Regions from separate parts of the Bacillus sp. iso_77 genome, predicted to be linked through region 2. Evidence: predicted binding sites of a transcription regulator. Region 2 holds the regulator's gene; the other holds the start of a gene.
What was found. The regulator CtsR, encoded in region 2, represses protease genes until heat stress. The targets are predictions, from matches to a motif close to ATGGTCAATAAAGGTCAAACA.

Region 1 (4,223 bases), 750 kb from region 2:
GATTTAGGATAAACATCTGTCATGCCAACAGGTGTCACACCTAACTTTTTAAAATTTCCAAGCTGTGCTGTTAACACAACAATTCGTTTCGGCTTGTCAGGGATGGTGATCTTTTCACCCGTTTCAGTTGTATATGTACGAGTATTTGATTCTTGTTCTTTATTGTCTTTCTGCCCGCAAGCCACCAACAATACTGCCAGCAGACTCATAAACCAAATCATTTTTTTCACTTACGAAACCACCTTTAATTGAGAATGATTATTAATTATAGCATAAATAGTTTGGTATAGATGTAAAGTTTTAGAAGTGAACGCCACACAAAAGCCCCTCTCTTAATGGAGAAGGGTTTGAGAGACCTTTTTCTATCGTGAACTAGGTCGAGCATGAACTCGAAGAACGTATAATTGACATTACTTGAACCAACACGATGGTGATTTGAATTGAGGACAGTTATTCAAACATAGAAATTTTAGGGTCTTTATCGTAACAGTGAACAAGCATAGCGTGTACTTGCCCCCTATGATGATAAACGTGTGCTAATATCTCTAACAACCATTCATACCTTGTATATGTCACACCCCAATAGGAAGTGGTACGAGACAGTAGCTCTGCGTCCGATAATTTCATATAATTATTTTTTAATGCATGAAAATTAGTCATTAAGCCATTTTCTATCGACTTTACAGTTTTATATGCTACATTAGCATAAAATGTTTCCATCTCTTCTTGGGTCGCCTCATTCGCAATACGCCAGTCAGCTTCACAAATGATCGCAATGTGTTCCAGCAACTCTCCGATAGACTGCTTATGAGGTGTTGGTCTTTTTTCTAAATCAGTTTCTTCTAATTGACTTACTATTTTTATCAATGTTTTAACAGCTACTTCAATTTGATGTAAAACACTTTCACAATTCATTAGTGCCTCCTTATTAAGGAATTCTGCCCTTTTCGTTCCTTTTCGTTGAACAAGCTTTGAGAATATTGTTGATGCAATGATTTTACACCAATTAAACTTTACTTGATCGCTATCATAAAGAAAATTTGTCTTTTTAACAATTGTAATCTGTGTTTTTCGATACAAAATGAACTACTTCACTTAAATGCTGATACATAGTGAAGAGTTCCTCTCAATTTACTCACACAACACCACTCATAAAAAACAAAAAAACCCTTTATTTCAAAGGGTTTTCAAGTTCTTTCATAAATGATCCATCGGATCCTATAGACGCGCTCGGAGGGATTCGAACCCCCGGCAGACGTGGTACCGGAAACCACCGCTCTATCCAACTGAGCTACGAGCGCACGATATGTTTTTTGAACGTCAGCATATCAAATTATAAGGGAAATGCTGCAAGAAAGCAATGATTAATCGCTATCCCTGTCGATGCATTTTCTTCATTCCCATACATATACTCATATGATGGTTTGAAGTGGAAGAGTTTTGGGGAAAATGGATAGGGGTATTTGATTTTAGGTCAGCATTTTGTTTGACCTTTATTGACCAAAAATGTATCATTGAATTACATACTTACCTAAAAGGTGAAGGAGGAACATTATGAATTTAATACCTACAGTCATTGAGCAAACAAATCGTGGGGAAAGAGCTTACGACATTTATTCTCGTCTTTTAAAAGACCGTATTATCATGCTTGGTTCTGCGATCGATGACAATGTTGCCAACTCCATCGTATCACAGCTTCTCTTCTTAGAAGCCGAGGATCCAGAAAAAGATATTTCTATCTACATTAACAGCCCTGGCGGTTCGATCACAGCTGGTATGGCCATTTACGATACGATGCAATTTATTAAACCAAAGGTATCAACTATTTGTATTGGTATGGCTGCATCTATGGGTGCGTTCCTGCTTGCTGCTGGTGAAAAAGGTAAGCGTTATGCCCTTCCAAATAGTGAAGTGATGATTCACCAACCACTAGGTGGTGCGCAAGGTCAAGCAACAGAAATTGAAATTGCGGCAAAACGAATCCTTTCTTTACGCGATAAACTGAACCAAGTACTTGCTGAACGTACTGGTCAGCCAATTGAAGTCATTGAGCGCGATACAGATCGTGACAACTTCAAAACAGCGGAAGAAGCACTTCAATACGGACTCATTGACAAAGTCTTGACCCGTAATACAGAAGAACAAAAATAATCACAAAACAAACCGCCTGCTCTTTGAACAGGCGGTTTTTTGTTATGCATCTGTTTTAAGACAGCTCCGTCCATTTCTGCTGAAGAGACGGTGTTTGATAGGAAGCCATCTGTGAAATCAATTCTTCCGGTTCTCCAGAGGCATGCAGCAATTGAAGGTGTGATTCATTCGAAAAACCTTCCTGTACACTGAACGTCACCATGTCGAGGAGCGGTTTGAAATACTGATTCACTTGATACAATCCGATTGGCTTTTGATGGATGCCAATTTGCGCCCAGCATAGCACCTCAAATAATTCTTCGTATGTACCAAAACCACCTGGCATGGCAATAAACCCATCGGCCAGCTCGCTCATTTTCGCTTTTCGTTCATGCATTCCTTTGACTTCAATGAGTTCAGTGAGCTCTTGATGCACAACCTCTCCTCTAAAAAGCCCTTGTGGCATGACTCCGATCACTTGCCCGCCGTTTTTTAACACCTCATCCGCTATAGCTCCCATTAAGCCAATTCGTGAGCCGCCGTATACAAGACGGATTCCTTGCTCTGCCATATAAGCCCCTAGCTCGACAGCTTTTTGTTTGTAGATGTCATTCACACCTGGATTCGAACCAGCAAACACACAAATCGTTTTCATCAAAACAGCTCCATCTCTCTCTATGATTTCTTCACCCACTCATTCTACTATAATTCATTGTAAAGAAACAGCCACTCCATCTATATATAGTGTAAAATTAGAAGATGAACACCATATAAGGAGCTGTATAAAGAGAATGCAAACAACTGAAATGGAAAAATGGATCAAAGATTTCTACAAAATGAGAAATTGGACAGAATACGGGCCGTTTATCAGGTTAGGTTTCCTGATGGAAGAAACAGGAGAACTCGCTCGTGCAGTCAGGGCGGTCGAAATTGGACGCGATCGACCTGATGAGAAAACACAGGAGGTCGCCGCGTTAAGAAAGGACCTTATTGAAGAAATGGGGGATGTCTTAGGAAATCTACTAGTTCTAGCTGATCTCTATGATGTAACAGTAGAAGAGGTCTTCTCTTCCCATCAACAGAAACTTACACAACGGTTTTCTAGTGAAAAAGAGCAGGTAAAAAGCACGTGACCGACATGTCACGTGCTTTTTTTAGCCTTTTATAGCTGCTGTGGTGAAATATCATCCGTTCGTTCAAAGAAATGCTGCTTTCCAATGTGATGGAAAAGACCGGTACGATGCAAAAGCTCTTTTGGCTGTGATTGAAGCCCTACAATCATCAATTTTCCATTGTGATGCTTTAATCGATTGGAAATGTTCATCAGAACCGCTTCTGCTGAGGTGTCCATATAATTCACTTTGTTCATAAGCAAAATGAGTGTTTTCGGCTTTGTCTGAACATGATCCAAAATCGAATTTTCCAATGAATCGGTTGTACCGAAAAAGAGTGGCCCTTCAATCGAATACATACTAATCCCTTTCTGATCGGTCTCCCTTTCTAAGGCAGCCGCCGTTTCGATTTGAGGAACAGCGACATTTGTGTGGATATTTGTTGTCTGGCTCATTTTTTTGATAAAGGCGATAAACGCTAAAATGAGACCTGCAGTCACGCCAATAATCAAATCACCGATGACCGTCAGCAGGAAGGTCACGACGAGCACAAGGGAATCCGCATTTTTGACTTTGACAATATTGATAAACTCTTTTTTCTCACTCATATTCCACGCCACAAACATCAAAATCGGTGCCATGGCAGCAAGCGGAATCATCGATGCATATGGTGCAAATAACATTAAGATGAGCAAGACGACGACACCATGCACGACTCCTGAAATGGGGCTTGCTCCGCCATTTTTAATGTTTGTTGCCGTACGAGCAATCGCTCCAGTCGCTGGAATCCCTCCGAAAAGCGGTGCCGCCATATTGGCAATTCCTTGCCCGACGAGTTCTTTATTGCTGTCATGCTTTGAGCCTTTCATATTATCAGCAACCATAGCTGACAAGATGGACTCCACGCCGCCCAAAAGCGCAATGACAATAGCCGGCGGCAGCAGATAAATTATTTTTTCAATCGTTAATTCAGGGAAAGCG
Region 2 (4,223 bases):
GAACTCTCGTTAAGGAACTCGGCAAAATGACCCCGTAACTTCGGGAGAAGGGGTGCTTCTTAGGGTGTTAAAGCCCCGAGAAGCCGCAGTGAATAGGCCCAGGCGACTGTTTAGCAAAAACACAGGTCTCTGCGAAGCCGTAAGGCGAAGTATAGGGGCTGACGCCTGCCCGGTGCTGGAAGGTTAAGAGGAGCGCTTAGCGTAAGCGAAGGTGCGAATTGAAGCCCCAGTAAACGGCGGCCGTAACTATAACGGTCCTAAGGTAGCGAAATTCCTTGTCGGGTAAGTTCCGACCCGCACGAAAGGCGCAACGATCTGGGCACTGTCTCAACGAGAGACTCGGTGAAATTATAGTACCTGTGAAGATGCAGGTTACCCGCGACAGGACGGAAAGACCCCGTGGAGCTTTACTGCAGCCTGATATTGAATGTTGGTACAGCTTGTACAGGATAGGTAGGAGCCTTGGAAACCGGAGCGCTAGCTTCGGTGGAGGCATCGGTGGGATACTACCCTGGCTGTATTGACCTTCTAACCCGCTGCCCTTATCGGGCAGGGAGACAGTGTCAGGTGGGCAGTTTGACTGGGGCGGTCGCCTCCTAAAATGTAACGGAGGCGCCCAAAGGTTCCCTCAGAATGGTTGGAAATCATTCGCAGAGTGTAAAGGCACAAGGGAGCTTGACTGCGAGACCTACAAGTCGAGCAGGGACGAAAGTCGGGCTTAGTGATCCGGTGGTTCCGCATGGAAGGGCCATCGCTCAACGGATAAAAGCTACCCCGGGGATAACAGGCTTATCTCCCCCAAGAGTCCACATCGACGGGGAGGTTTGGCACCTCGATGTCGGCTCATCGCATCCTGGGGCTGTAGTCGGTCCCAAGGGTTGGGCTGTTCGCCCATTAAAGCGGTACGCGAGCTGGGTTCAGAACGTCGTGAGACAGTTCGGTCCCTATCCGTCGCGGGCGCAGGAAATTTGAGAGGAGCTGTCCTTAGTACGAGAGGACCGGGATGGACGCACCGCTGGTGTACCAGTTGTTCTGCCAAGGGCATCGCTGGGTAGCTATGTGCGGACGGGATAAGTGCTGAAAGCATCTAAGCATGAAGCCCCCCTCAAGATGAGATTTCCCATTCCGCAAGGAAGTAAGATCCCTGAAAGATGATCAGGTTGATAGGTCTGAGGTGGAAGCGTGGTGACATGTGGAGCTGACAGATACTAATAGATCGAGGACTTAACCTATATTCTAATGTGAAAAATGAACATTGTTATCTAGTTTTGAGAGAACATTCTCTCCATCAGGTTTGGTGGCGATAGCGAAGAGGTCACACCCGTTCCCATACCGAACACGGAAGTTAAGCTCTTCAGCGCCGATGGTAGTTGGGGGTTTCCCCCTGTGAGAGTAGGACGCCGCCAAGCTTGTCAAAGGATCAGTTCCAATCGGAACTGGTCTTTTTTGTGTTTTTGGGACGTTTGGCACCAGATAAATGTGGAAATAATATTGTTAGTTGAGCGATTATCTTGAAAAATCGATCGAAAAAATTTATAGTAAGATTAAAGTCAAATATAGTCAAAGTCAATGGAGGAGGAGGCGGAGTGGCACAAAATATTTCTGATATCATCGAGCAGTATTTGAAGGAAGTCTTGGATCAGAATGGTCGAGAAATATTAGAAATTAAACGCAATGAAATTGCAGATAAGTTTCAATGCGTACCTTCACAAATTAACTATGTTATCAATACACGCTTTACGAGCGAAAGAGGTTATATCGTTGAAAGTAAGCGTGGCGGCGGTGGCTATATCCGTATCATTAAAGTCAAAATGAATGATGAAGTCGATTTATTGAACAACATTATTTCCCAAATATATCATCGTTTATCACAGGCTGCATCTGATCATATCATCATGCGTCTTGTTGAGAACAACATTTTATCCGAAAGAGAAGCAAAGATGATGATTAGTGTCATGGACCGTTCTGTTTTACACATTGATTTACCTGAACGAGATGAACTGAGAGCTCGGATGATGAAAGCGATGTTAAATGCTTTGAAATTAAAGTAAAGCGGGTGAAAAGATTGATTTGTCAAGAATGCAATGAGAGACCAGCCACTTTTCACTTTACGAAAGTAATAAATGGAGAAAAACAAGAAATGCACATATGTGAACAATGTGCAAAAGAAAACAGTGATTCATATGCTATGAGTGGAAACCAAGGTTTCTCGATTCACAACTTATTATCAGGCTTATTGAATATTGATCCTAGCTTTACCACAAGTGCGAATAAAGGATCATCTATTTTTCAAGAGGCAAGAGAAGTGGATCAATGTCCTAAGTGTGGCTTAACTTTTCAGCAATTCAGGAAAACAGGCCGTTTTGGCTGTGCAGAATGTTATCGAACCTTTGATCAGTATTTAAATCCTGTTTTAAGGAAAGTCCATAGTGGAAATACAGTCCATAATGGAAAAGTCCCTAAACGGATTGCCGGCAGTCTGCATGTTCGCCGGAAACTTGAGTTAATGCAGCAAGAACTGAAGCAGCTGATTGAACAGGAAGAGTTTGAAAAAGCAGCGGAAGTTCGAGATCAAATTCGTGCATTAGAGCATGAGCAATCTCAGCAGAGGGAGGGAGATTAACGACATGTCGCTCCAGCATTTTATTCAAGACGCATTAAGTCAATGGATGAAACAGAAAGGACCAGAAAGTGACATTGTTCTAAGCAGTCGTATTCGACTGGCACGCAATCTAGAGCATGTTCGTTTCCCAACTCAGTTTTCTCAAGAGGAGGCTGAAGCTGTTCTTCAGCAATTCGAGCAAAAGTTTGCGAGCCAGGAAGTGAAGGACATTGGAAACTTTGTTCTGATTCGAATGAATGAAACGCAGCCTTTGGCTAAAAGGGTACTTGTTGAAAAGCATTTGATTAGCCCCAATTTAGCAGAATCAAGATTTGGCGGCTGTTTGCTTTCAGAAAATGAAGAAATCAGTGTCATGCTGAATGAGGAAGACCATATTCGTATTCAATGCTTGTTCCCAGGATTTCAGCTGGCTAATGCACTAAAAGCAGCTAACCAAATAGATGACTGGATTGAAGAGCAAGTGGATTATGCGTTTTCAGAAAAGCGAGGATACTTAACGAGCTGTCCGACCAATGTAGGTACAGGTATTAGGGCTTCAGTCATGATGCACTTACCAGCATTAGCCCTGACAAGACAAATGAATCGCATTATTCCTGCAATTAATCAATTAGGTCTTGTGGTCAGAGGAATTTATGGTGAGGGTAGCGAAGCAATAGGGAACATCTTTCAAATTTCAAATCAAATGACACTGGGTCAATCAGAAGAAGATATTGTAGATGACTTGAATAGTGTGACGGCGCAGCTCATTGAACAAGAGCGATCTGCACGTAAGGCATTATATCAGACGTCTAAAATTGAACTTGAAGACAGAGTGTACCGTTCCTTGGGGATTTTGGCTAATTGTCGCATGATTGAATCTAAGGAAACGGCTAAGTGTTTGTCAGATGTGCGACTTGGAATTGATTTAGGTATCATTAAGGGGCTTTCAAGTAATATACTGAATGAACTCATGATTTTGACACAGCCTGGCTTCCTTCAGCAATATTCAGGAGGAGCCTTGGAACCAAATGAAAGAGATATAAAACGAGCAGCAATTATCAGAGAAAGGCTGCGCTTAGAAATGCATAGGAATGGACAGGAGGATGAAACGATATGATGTTTGGAAGATTCACTGAAAGAGCTCAAAAGGTATTAGCACTTGCACAAGAAGAAGCCATTCGCCTAGGCCATAAGAACATCGGTACAGAGCATATTTTACTTGGTCTTGTACGTGAAGGTGAGGGCATCGCCGCAAAAGCATTAGAAGCACTGGGCCTTGTTTCAGATAAAATCCAAAAAGAAGTCGAGAGCTTGATTGGAAGAGGGCAAGAGGTGTCTCAAGCTATTCCTCATTACACACCTAGAGCGAAGAAGGTTACGGAGCTTTCTATGGATGAAGCGAGAAAGCTTGGTCATTCCTATGTAGGGACAGAACATATTCTTTTAGGTCTTATTCGTGAGGGAGAGGGTGTAGCTGCCCGTGTCTTAAATAACCTCGGAGTGAGCTTAAATAAAGCACGCCAGCAAGTATTGCAGCTTCTAGGCAGCAATGAAACGGGTGCATCTGCGTCAGGATCTAATAGCAATGCCAATACACCAACTTTAGATAGCTTGGCAAGAG

Region 1: clpP (ATP-dependent Clp endopeptidase proteolytic subunit ClpP) is a predicted target of CtsR. The motif match lies at 1,484-1,504, and genes of this name have one in related genera.

The regions. Positions count from the first base shown of each region.
Region 1 is NZ_CM149683.1:3,093,408-3,097,630, forward strand. It holds gene AC0VYC_RS15995 (ABC transporter substrate-binding protein) at 1-221, opposite strand, end outside; gene AC0VYC_RS16000 (DinB family protein) at 451-915, opposite strand; tRNA gene AC0VYC_RS16005 (tRNA-Arg) at 1,226-1,301, opposite strand; gene clpP (ATP-dependent Clp endopeptidase proteolytic subunit ClpP) at 1,555-2,151, shown strand; gene AC0VYC_RS16015 (LOG family protein) at 2,207-2,785, opposite strand; gene AC0VYC_RS16020 (MazG nucleotide pyrophosphohydrolase domain-containing protein) at 2,922-3,263, shown strand; gene AC0VYC_RS16025 (SulP family inorganic anion transporter) at 3,293-4,223, opposite strand, start outside.
Region 2 is NZ_CM149683.1:102,984-107,206, forward strand. It holds rRNA gene AC0VYC_RS00560 (23S ribosomal RNA) at 1-1,232, shown strand, start outside; rRNA gene rrf (5S ribosomal RNA) at 1,294-1,409, shown strand; gene AC0VYC_RS00570 (CtsR family transcriptional regulator) at 1,587-2,051, shown strand; gene AC0VYC_RS00575 (UvrB/UvrC motif-containing protein) at 2,066-2,623, shown strand; gene AC0VYC_RS00580 (protein arginine kinase) at 2,628-3,719, shown strand; gene clpC (ATP-dependent protease ATP-binding subunit ClpC) at 3,716-4,223, shown strand, end outside.